DNA from 2 places in the Bradyrhizobium zaerense genome. Region 1 is predicted to be linked to the other one. Evidence: predicted binding sites of a transcription regulator. Region 1 holds the regulator's gene; the other holds the start of a gene.
The links. Region 1 encodes LexA, which represses DNA repair genes until DNA is damaged. Its sites were predicted from a motif close to TGTTCNNNNTGTGTTCNG; they were not measured.
Positions count from the first base shown of each region.

Region 2: the regulator LexA is predicted to act here: its motif matches at 1,781-1,798, upstream of AB8Z38_RS21325 (helicase-related protein).

Region 1 covers NZ_CP165734.1:1,075,676-1,081,468, reverse strand. Annotated here, with positions in the region: gene AB8Z38_RS05400 (YadA-like family protein) at 1-408, opposite strand, end outside; gene AB8Z38_RS05395 (helix-turn-helix transcriptional regulator) at 807-1,934, shown strand; gene glp (gephyrin-like molybdotransferase Glp) at 2,039-3,250, shown strand; gene lexA (transcriptional repressor LexA) at 3,427-4,128, shown strand; gene AB8Z38_RS05380 (hypothetical protein) at 4,315-4,518, shown strand; gene AB8Z38_RS05375 (hypothetical protein) at 4,710-5,141, shown strand; gene AB8Z38_RS05370 (ComEC/Rec2 family competence protein) at 5,321-5,793, opposite strand, start outside.
Region 2 covers NZ_CP165734.1:4,424,733-4,430,525, forward strand. Annotated here, with positions in the region: gene AB8Z38_RS21325 (helicase-related protein) at 1-1,499, opposite strand, end outside; gene AB8Z38_RS21330 (DUF3108 domain-containing protein) at 2,241-3,050, opposite strand; gene rpmB (50S ribosomal protein L28) at 3,592-3,903, shown strand; partial or broken gene AB8Z38_RS21340 (lysozyme inhibitor LprI family protein) at 4,124-4,561, shown strand; gene AB8Z38_RS21345 (hypothetical protein) at 4,751-5,437, shown strand; gene AB8Z38_RS21350 (DUF1488 family protein) at 5,525-5,793, opposite strand, start outside.

The DNA of each region.
Region 1 (5,793 bases):
GGCATCACTGGTTTGTCCCGTTGCCGTCGCGTTGGTCCCGTCTGCGGTGCTGACCTGTCCAGTTGCGGTCGCGAACGTGCCGTTCGCAAAGCTGTTTTGTCCCGTCGACGTCGCGTAGGCGCCGTTTGCGATGCTGCTTTCTCCCGTTGCGGTCGCGGAGATGCCTTTGGCCTGACTGACATGTCCTGTCGCCGTCGCGCCGTCTCCGCTCGCGATGCTGCCTGCACCGTAAGCCGTCGCGTCGGAGCCGGTCGTGGTGGCCCCGCTGCCAACCGCTGTCGCGTTGCCGCTGGGCGCGTTGATCACGCCGCCGCCGGCGGCGTAGTCGGCAGAAAGAGCTGCCGAAGGGTAGAGCACCGCACCGGCACCCAGCACACCCACGCCGGTCAGCATGCTGCTGGCGAGCAAGCCGGCCTTGCGAGACAGGCGCCTAAGTGCCCCAAAAATAGTGTCGTGACGCCGATGCGCGTACATGAGAGCCCCTCGAACGGACGGCCCGATTCTGTCGATTGACCTACCGCTCCGGGCAGCTTCTCCAAGCCGCAGGACGATCGCATCTGACGTTCGTCAGAGATCGGAGGGAAAGCGGGCCTTTCGACCTGAATGTTTGAGGAGTGAGACATCGCAGCAACATCCCGCAATATGCTTGCAATTCAGCATTGCACCTCGCCTTCGCCACTCGCGAACCTCAGATTCCCGATGCCGCGCTGCTTTGCGGCAACATCGGCTCGACTGCCGCTTTTTCTGTCCTTGCCCTGGCGCGGCGCTGCGCTGAGATGCCTCATTGCATTTTGAGGCATTTTGTCTTGGGGACGGACGATATTTCCAACGACTCCGTATTTGACCTCATCGGCGCCATCTACGAGGCCGCGCTCGACGGAAGCCGCTGGGAAAGTGTGCTGACGCGCATCGACGAGGCGATGGGCGGTCGCATCCTGTTCGGTGTCTATGACCCCGCAAACGGCCTCTCCAGCCTGGTGTCGCCGCGCATCGACCCCGACCGCGTGCAAGAGCTGCTCGGCTGGGCGCCGCGCAATCCCCTGTTGCCGCTTGGCATCGGCAGGACGCCGGGCGAGGTCTTCACCATCGGCGACTTCATCACACGCGATGAGTTCACCGCGACCGACTACTACAACGAATGGTGGCAGCCAGCCGGCTTCGATACCGAGCCGTTGACGACGAATTTGCTGGTCGATCATAACGCCACGGGCATCCTGACCAGCCACCGGCCGTCCAATTTGCCTTCATATGACGATAACGCACGGCGGCTGTTTGCGACGCTGGCGCAGCATCTCGTACGCGCCGTTGCCATCCAGCGGCGTACCCACCAGCTCGACGTCACCGGCCGCGCTGCGCTAGCGGGACTGGATGGGCTAGACCACGGCTTCGTTCTCGCAGACGCTGAGGCGCGCCCGATCTTCGTCAATCGCCGCGCGCGCGAATGGCTCGATGCCGCCGAGAGCATCGTGCTTGAGGCAGGCGCGCTGAGCGCCATCAACAGCGAAGACGGCCGCTCTCTGCAATCACTGATCGGCTCGTGCAGCATCGATCATCCCGATCGCATCGGCGGCGAGATGAGCTTGCGGCGGCATCCAGGCCGCATGCCGCTGCACGTGCAGGTGACGCCAGTCGGCACAGATTGGGCGGAGAGTTCGGTGCCGCTTGCCTCCGGCTGGCGATCGAGCGCGATGGTGCTCATCACCGACCCCGAGCCGGACGCGAGATCAAGACTCGACGCTTTGCGCACGCGTTACGGCCTCACCCGTGCCGAAGCCGCCTTTGCGCTCGAGATCGTCAAGGGCGGCGGCCGCAAAGCGACGGCGGAACGGCTAGGGATCACCGACGGAACCGCGCGCAGCCATTTGTCGAAAATCTTCGACAAGACGGGCGTGAACCGGCAGGCCGAACTGGTGCGGCTATTGCTCCATAGATAAGCTGCGTCCACGCGCATGCACGTCCGTTTTGCCTCGACGGCCACTGTCGGCTAGAACGCTTGCCGCGACCCGATTGTCGTATTGCCCGAGCAGGAGTTTTCACCGTGGCCCTCATGCCGGTTTCCGACGCGCTTGCCGCGGTGCTTGCCGGCGCAGAGCCGCTGGCGGAAGAGATGGTTGCGCTCGACGAGGCCTGGCACCGGGTGCTGGCGCGCGATCTCGCGGCGCGCCGTACGCAGCCACCGCAGGCGATGTCGGCCATGGACGGCTACGCAGTGCGCGCCGCCGACGCGGCCAGGATCGATGCACAGCTCAATCTGATTGGCGAGGTCGCAGCCGGCCAGCCGTTCGCGGGAACGGTGGGCGCTGGCGAAGCCGTACGGATTTTCACAGGCGGCGTCGTTCCCGATGGCGCGGATGCGGTCGTGATCCAGGAGGATACTGCGGTCGAGGGCAAGCGCGTCACGATCAAGGAAGCCGCCCTCATCGGACGGCACATCCGCCTGGCCGGCGTCGATTTTCGCGAAGGCGATTTGCTGCTGAAGCGAGGAACCCGACTCACCGAGCGTGACCTGGCGCTCGCGGCCGCGATGAACCACCCGCGCCTGCCCGTCCGCCGCCGGCCGAGAGTTGCGATCCTCGCAACCGGCGATGAGCTGGTGATGCCCGGCGTCACCCCCGGCGCGGGTCAGATCGTTTATTCCAACGGCTATGCCCTGCACGCGCTCGCGCGCAGCGAAGGCGCCGAGACCATCGACCTCGGCATCGCCGCCGACACGGTTGAGGCGACCACGGCCGGCATCCGCCGCGCCCGCGACAGCGGGGCGGACGTCCTGATCACCACCGGCGGCGCCTCGGTTGGCGACCACGACCTGGTCAAGCCGGCGCTCGAGGCCGAAGGCATCTCGATGGCGTTCTGGAAGATCGCGATTCGCCCGGGCAAGCCGATGATGCACGGTCAGCTCGGCGCGATGCGCGTGATCGGCCTGCCCGGCAATCCCGTGTCGTCCTACGTCTGTGCGTTCCTGTTCATGGTGCCGCTGATTCGCGCGCTCTCGGGCCGCGAAGTGATTCACCACCGTCGCGAACGCGCCGTGCTCGGCCGCGATGTCGGTGCCAACGACCAGCGCGAGGACTATCTTCGCGCGCGCCTTGAATTGCGCGACGACGGCACCCTCATCGCTCATCCCGTGAGTCATCAGGATTCCTCGCTGCTCGCGAATCTGGCTGCCGCACAGGCACTTCTCGTACGTGCGCCGTTTGCGCCGAAGGCCGAGGCAGGCACGCGCTGCGAGGTGCTGCGATTGCCGGTCTGAACGCGTCGCTCGCTCGCGTTCCGCGAAGTTTGTCGCGTTCACGCTAAATTAACCAGTTGCGGAACACATATCGAACATATAGTGTCCGTTCATGATTTGTTTCGAGCATGTAGCGGCTCATCGCTGAACTCAGCGTCTCGGAATCGAACGACATCAACCGGGGGAATTTGGTCGAGATGTTAACGCGCAAACAATACGAGCTTCTGCGGTTCATCAGCGAGCGGCTGAAGGAAAGCGGCGTGCCGCCCTCCTTCGACGAGATGAAGGACGCGCTCGATCTGCGCTCGAAATCGGGCATCCATCGCCTGATCACCGCGCTCGAGGAGCGCGGCTTCATCCGGCGCCTGCCCAACCGCGCCCGCGCCATCGAGGTGATCAAGCTGCCGGAGCTTCAGGCCGCGGCCGGCAGCCGCCGCGGGTTCACGCCCAGCGTCATCGAGGGCAATCTCGGCAAGGTCCGCGCGAGCTCCAGCGGGTCGGCGGATGACGGCGAGCGCCCCGTCGCGGTGCCCGTGATGGGCCGGATCGCGGCCGGTACGCCGATCGAAGCGTTGCAGACCCGCAGCCACACCATCAGCGTGCCGCCTGACATGCTCGGCTCCGGTGAGCACTACGCGCTCGAAGTGCGCGGCGATTCCATGGTCGATGCCGGTATCCTCGACGGCGACATGGCGCTGATCCAGCGTAACGAGAGCGCCGATACCGGCGACATCGTTGTGGCGCTGATCGACGACGAGGAGGCAACGCTGAAACGTTTCCGGCGCCGCGGCGCCTCGATCGCGCTCGAGCCGGCGAACGCCTCGTATGAGGTTCGCATCCTGCCGCCCAACCGGGTGAAGATTCAGGGCAAGCTGATCGGGCTTTACCGGAAGTATTGAGCCGGCTGCGGACGGTCGGTCGGCCGCCGCGCACGAGCGATTGGAGCGGACGATTGTCCGCTCCGGCTGGATAGTCTTTCTGGTTTTGCGCAGATTATCCGGCCACCCCTCCGGCGCTACATCCTCGGCACGCCGCGACGAAGCGCGCACCGCTTCGCAGGCCTTTGAGAGACCGAGGAGACAACCATGCGCAACATCTTTCTGAGCACTGTCGCGATGGCGCTGATCGCAGCATCAGCGTCGCAAGCCCTCGCGGCGCAAACGCAGCCCCGCGTCCGCAAAGTGCCACTGGCGACGAGCGAGCAATTCCGAAATGCCGGCAACGCGGTCGAGCAGCCGTCGCAACGGGCCTGGCAATATTCCGGCTGGTCGGCGCCCGCTGGCCGCTAATGGCGAAACTGCCCGAATGCACGGGAGCAGGCTTTGTTCCTCGCGCAATTGAAAAAGATATTGTGATTGCAGCGCGCGGACCAAGCCGCAGATTTGCCCACAACCAAGCAGACGCTTGCAGGCTTCTACTCTGATAGAGGCCTGCGCCTCAGAAGAGGCGCGGGTCGCTATCCTGATTGAGGAGCACCCCGATGTGTGACTACAGCCTGCACGCCGTCGCGACGCGTCCCGCAGAAGTCGGCGAGACAATCGTCACGACAACTTTCCGCGGCACCTCGACGCGCGGCTTCGCCTCCGAAGCCGATATGTCGGTCGCGGTCTGCCTGCTGCCGGGAACGGAGCTCGCCTTCGCCGACAGCGTCCGATACGACAATCGCTGGATCTGGACGCGCACCATCAACTCCCGCGTCGGCAAGTTCGGCAAGGTCGATCCGCACATTCCCGATCGCCATCACGACGCCATCGAATTTCCGGACGGCAAATACGTGCTGGTGACGCAGCTCGTCGAAGGCCAGCGCGCCACCGTGCTGCAATTGCCGGTGACCCAGCCGCTCGGCGAGCGGGAGCAAAAGCCAGAGATCGCCGACAGGCAGCCAACGATCACCCGCCTGCCGATCGGCTGACGCCGCCGACCCAACGAGGGGTCGAGGCCCGGATTGAAATGCCCATCGCCGGCCGAGGCCGGCGAAGTGGAGCGGTTTGCGTCTCGCAAAGCCGATCGAGTGATCCGCCCGCCGCATGTCGGACGGCCAGCCATTCCGGCCTGACGATCGGCTGAGAGGTCAAATCCAGCCCTCGGCTTTCAGTCCTCGGCTTGGAGATCGGCCTCGGACGGCGTTGCGTCATTGCTCCGGGGAGAGGCTGTCTTCGTCTTCGGCGCAAGGCTGCCATCATAATCCGCCGCGCCTGCGGCAGCCGGCGACCAGGGACGGTCTGCGCCCCTTGCCTTCACCGCCTGAACGGCAAAACCATCACCACGCCGCATCAGCGCGAGCGCGCCTTGGCTTGCGAGACGCTGCCGATCGACCACCATCGCCGTGCAATCCGGCGGCGCCGGCCGGGCGATCACCACCAGCGCGGCACGATTGCAATCATCGGCCAGCGCGTCGATGCGCAACGCCACTGCGACCAGGCGCCCGTCGGCGAGCGGCGTGACGCAGCCCAAATCGTCGCACGAGACGCCATCGGCCAGCGACGCGCTGCCGGCATCACGCGGATCGGCGTCGGCCGCCAGCCATTCCTTCAGCAGAAAGCTGTCCTTGTTCATCCTGATCA
Region 2 (5,793 bases), 3.3 Mb from region 1:
CCGATTTCCGTATTCAAGCTCGTGTTCTCCCGCAGGCGGCGCATCAATACACTGGTCCGGCGATCAACGAAACGCTCAGTCAAGCGTTCATGGAGCGCATCCGATAATTTATTTTCGACCTCCCGCGCGATCCCCTGCCAATGTTCGGGGTCGGCGAGCCAGTCCGGCCGGTTGGCAACGAAGGTCCAGGTGCGGACCTGCGCGATCCGGGCCGACAGCGTGTCGATGTCGCCGTCGGTGCGGTTGGCCTGGTCGATCTGGGTCGCAATCCAGGCATCGGGAATGCGGCCCTTTTGCATCAGGAAGCCGTACAGCGTGGTGACGAGCTCGGCATGGGCGGCCGGCGACAGCTTTCTGTAGTCCGGGACCTGGCAGGCTTCCCACAGCCGTTCCACCGCTTGCTTGCCATGCGCGACATCGCGCACCTCGACGTCGCGGGCGGCGTGGTCGAGCACGCGCATGTCTTCCGCGATCGGCGCCCGCGTCAGCGCCTCGTGGCCGGGGGCCAGGTTCAGGGAGACCTGGAGCGCGCCGAGCGAGGAGAAATCCAGCTTCGAATTGCGCCATTGCAGCACCTTCACGGGATCGAAGGTGTGGTTCTGGAGCGCATTGACCAGCTCGGGCTCGAACGGGCCGCAGCGGCCCGTGGTGCCGAACGTGCCGTTGCGGGTGGCGCGGCCGGCGCGGCCGGCGATCTGCGCGAATTCGACCGGCGTCAGGCGGCGGAACTGGTAGCCGTCGAACTTGCGGTCGGAGGCAAAGGCGACGTGGTCGACGTCGAGATTGAGGCCCATGCCGACGGCATCGGTGGCGACGAGGTAGTCGACGTCGCCGTTCTGGAACATCGCCACCTGCGCATTGCGCGTGCGCGGCGACAGCGAGCCGAGCACGACGGCGGCGCCGCCATGCTGGCGGCGGATCAGCTCGGCGATGGCGTAGACCTCGTCGGCGGAGAACGCCACGATCGCGGTGCGCCGCGGCTGGCGCGTGATCTTGCGGTCGCCGGCGAATTCGAGCTGCGACAGCCGCGGCCTGGTGATCATGGAGACGCCGGGCAAGAGCCGCTCGATGATCGGACGCATGGTCGCGGCGCCCAGCAGCAGCGTCTCGTCGCGGCCGCGGCGGTTGAGGATGCGGTCGGTGAAGACGTGGCCGCGTTCGAGATCGGAGGCGATCTGGACCTCGTCGACGGCGAGGAAGGAGACGTCGAGATCCCGCGGCATCGCCTCGACGGTCGAGACCCAGTAGCGCGGCGATTTCGGCTTGATCTTCTCCTCGCCGGTGATCAGCGCGACGGCTTCGGGGCCGGCCCGATCGGCGATCTTGTTGTAGACCTCGCGCGCGAGCAGCCGCAGCGGCAGCCCGATCATGCCCGAGGAATGCGCGAGCATCCGTTCGATGGCCAGATGGGTCTTGCCGGTGTTGGTGGGCCCGAGCACCGCAGTGACGCCAGCGCCAGGGGCGCGCTCGGAGGCGAAGGGGGAAGAAGAAAAGGGCATCTGGGGGATTAGGTAATGGCGATTGGGGCGAATGTCAGTGCTGTTTGGGGCGGGGGGCGCCGAAGGGGCTGGAATCACCCTTGCCTCGCTTTCTCCGCTGTCATGCCCCGGCTCGACCGGGGCATCCAGTACGCCGCGACCTCTCCGCTCAACCACGGCCGTCTCGGCGTACTGGATCGCCCGGTCAAGCCGGGCGATGACACATTGGGTGTGGGAGCCGCTTCCCCAATCCTCGCGCAACTGTCTCACTTTGCGACGCTTTTCCCGCTGGTCTTAAGCTTCGGAACGAGGTGGGAACGAATCGCGGCCGAATCGCTGACTCCCAGGAGAGTCCCGTTCCGTTCACGCAACATGTCGCGGGACCCTCTGTTTGCTGCACTAGATGGAGTTTTGCGCCGCCGCACAAGCGGCGTTGCGAGGGCGGATTCGTTAAAGCTGGGGACGGCGCGGAGTCGAATCAGAATCGGGGAGGAGTCAAATGGATTCGGAGATGCGGGGCCGGCCAAAGCAAAAAGGGCGAAAACAACCCCATGCACAGTAGGTAAGTTGTTGAAACAGAACACTTTCGTACCCTCCCCTGGAGGGGGAGGGTCGGCGCTCGTTGAGCGTAGCGAAACGAGCGACGGGGTGGGGTGATCTCTCCACGCGGGCACCTGCCCAAGAGGAGAGATCACCCCACCCCGCTCGCGCTGCGCGCGATCGACCCTCCCCTCCAGGGGAGGGTAAGAGAGAGGACGCCCCCTACTGCGTCTTCGCGAGCCGGGGCGGCTGGGGGACGGTGATGAAGCTGGTGGCTTCCAGCATGGCGGGGCCGAGCGGGGTCGGCACTTTCAGCCAGAACGGCACCAGGATGCGGGTGCCGGCGACGGGCGCGAAGGCGATCTCGATGTTGCGCTGGGCGGCAAGGTATTTGATCACGGGGCGGTCGGGGATGTAGCCGGCGACCGGCACGAAGAACAGCGAGCAGACCACGACCGGGCCGTGATAGCCCTTTTCCGCCTTGACGCTTTCCATGCGCTTGAAATCGAGCTTGAGCTCGTAGCGCATGCGGCCGTCGAACACGGCGGCGCTGCTGTGGCAGGCGTCGGGCGTCAGCACGTCGCCGGTGCCCGGCACGCGCAGCAGCGAGGCCGTCATCGGATCCCAGACGCCGCGGCGATGCGCCTCGGTGACGACGATGCGGTCGGCATCGACCGGCGGCTCCGGCACGATGCCGAACTCCTTCACATTGCCCTTGTCGAGCGTGATGTGGATCTCTTCGGTCTTCTTCGAGGTGGTGGTGGTGGCCTGATAGGCGGTCGCCACCAGCGCGCCGTTGACGACGCGCCCCTGCGAGGCGCCGGTGCCGGATCCGTTGGCGATGGTTTTCAGCAGGCCCGAGGTGCCGCCGGAGGCCGCGGCCGAGAACACGTCCTCCTGGATGTCGATGGTCCAGGCGCCCTTGCCGACGGGAATGCCTGCCAGCGTCGCCTCATACTGCGCCTCGAGCTTGCCCTGCGCCGCCGCCGGCTTCGCCCCCCAAGCCACAACGAGCCCGAAAAGGGCCGCCAGGGCCAGCCGGCCAGCGGACCGCAGCCGGGGCAGATGAGGGGTCAGGGTGTGCACGAAGCCATCCAGTGGACGTCAGTTTGCTAGGTAAGCCAAAAATCACAGGAAGCAATGCGTCCGGGCGCAAGGCCCGGTGTCCGGGCCAAAGGCCTTACGGAACTTGGGCGCACTTTTCACGGCCGATTACGCCCTTTATGTGATGGTAAGCGGTTTTAAACACTGCCGTTTTGGTGATGAGGAACGGGATCTCCATCGACATATTCCGCTGTCATGCCCCGCGAAGGCGGGGCATCCAGTACGCCGCGGCGTCTCGCTTCCAGCCGCGCGGTCTCTGGAATACTGGATCGCCCGGTCAAGCCGGGCGATGACACCTGATATGAGGCCTGAGATCTCTGCGCCGACGGCGGAAAAAGGCCCGTCGTCTTGACGTCCCGCCGCTTCCCCCCTATACGTCCGCCGCTCCCTGCAAGGACAGAGAATTTGCCCCCGTGGCGCCCCGGATGGCGGCCGCACATCGTTGGGGGGAAAGATAGAGGATTTTGACATGTCTCGCCGCTGCGAACTGACGGCCAAGGGCCCCCTAGTCGGCCACAAGGTCAGCCACTCCAACATCAAGACCAAGCGCCGCTTCCTGCCGAACCTGGTCAACGTGACCTTCATCAGCGAAGCGCTGGGCCGCAACGTGCGCCTGCGCGTCTCCACCAACGCGGTCAAGAGCGTCGACCACAATGGCGGCCTCGACGCCTACATGCTCAAGGCCAAGGCCGACACCCTGTCGCCCCGCGCCCTCGAGCTGAAGCGCGCCATCCAGAAGAAGGTCGGCCCTTCTCCCGCGCCGGAGAAGAAGGCGAGCTGAGATTTTCGACTTGGGCGGGGGCTAGGTTGCGTCGCGTGGCGTAGGCTTAGCCGAGTAGAGTTTTGTGTAGCGGCCGGATCGGAAGATCCGGCCGTTTTTGTTTTGAAGGTACGAAAATAGCATATGTCGCAACGCCTCCCTTTGGATAAGGTAGACCGAACTACAAGCAATAGTTGCTAGGCGGGGGCTGGCCACGGGCAGACTGCGACACCACGCAATTGTGCGTTCAGTTATCGGGGGAGCGACGCTCTTCACCGCGCTCAGCAGTAGTGCCATTTCACAAAACCAGAACGCCGTCGCACACCACTGTCTAGCGATCACAGACGTAGACCGACGCGTTGACTGCTTAGAGACCGGCATCCTGCCGGAAGCACGATCCACAATCTCGCCCCAACAGGCGCCGGCGACTCAACCCAATCCAAGCTTCGACTGTCGAGCGGCCAAATCCCCCATGGAGCGCGCCATATCCAGCGACACCACCTTAGCTCAACGGGACGCGGTCATGGGGCGCACCTATCTACAAGCATTGAGAGTCTCCAAAGATCGCCAAGGTCTACTAGAAAGCCAACGAAACTGGCTGACACAACGGGACACGGCCTGCTCATCCGTCGTAGGTACCTCGACCTGGTCATGCATTCTCGACTCTACGAGATCCCGCATCACTGCGCTGGGCAAGATCGTCGCCTCGAGCTCCGAACAAATTCCCGCGCCCCAAATCTCCAATTCTATCTCCTCGAGCCCAACTCAAGCGCGCTCAGAGACCGCTACGGAAAACACCTCAACTATTTCCACGACAAGTTCCTACGACTCTCAAAGGTCAGCCGTCGCCTCTAATGAGGGATCCTCGTTGATCGTAGGGCTTGCTCTTGTCATCGGAGCCTTCGTCGGCCTCAAGATTGTTCGCCACGTTTGGCGGCGACGCTATTTGACAAAGAAATACGGCCCCCACGAAGCCGCTCAAATCATGGCTCGCGAGGTATGGCAAGGGATGACGGCAGAACAGCTAACTGAATCCCTGGGCCGCCCGTCGGACATCGGACGCGAGATCATACGTGCGCGCAGTAAGGAAACGTGGAAGTACGGCCAGACCGGTAAGAACCGATTTCGGAATCGCATCTATTTGGAAGACGGCATTGTGATTGGTTGGCGAGTTTACACGTTCGATAGCGCTTCAAAAGGAAAAGCCCATATCCAATTTCTGAGCCCCGATTCCGCCGAGGGAAAGACCATTCAAAATGTTCTACAAAAGTTTAAGATCGCAGATGAGCTGTATCGATATAAGCCAGCGGACGTCGTAAAGATTGTACGAGATGCGACATCAAAGCCATTTTCAATGGCCGACCACACTAGAGCTTGGCAGAAGCACAAAGCGCGACCTCTGAAGGGATCCAAAGCTCCAGAGAAGACGAACCGAGGGTATTGCATCTATCACGCAGCTCACAAGGATTACACCTACAATGACGAGTGGATTGCGCTGTTGGTGGGTGCACTCGGCGGAGAGATTGTGATCGATGCATCTCCTCAACCCGGTTAGAAATCCTGCCCTTGGTGCATGCGGTTGGCATGCTCCCTCAGGTAGACCTCTGGAGCCCGCCATGTGTGCGGTCGCACCGGCCTCCCCCTACCCCCGAAAATCAATGCTCCGCAGCACGATCCCGGGCGGCGTCCCCTCGAACTCGGTGGCCTGATACTTCCGTTCCACGCAGGCCTCGATGCGCTCGCGCAGGCGGGTGAACTGGGCTTCGCGCTCGCTCGGCCTCGCGCGCGGGCCGCGCTCGAGGTCGTCCATGGCGGAGGTCGAGATCGCGCAGGCGATCTCCTTCGTGCCGTCCTGCATCGAGAACTGGACGATGCCGCGGTCTTGCTCGTGGCCGATGAAGCGGGTGGTGG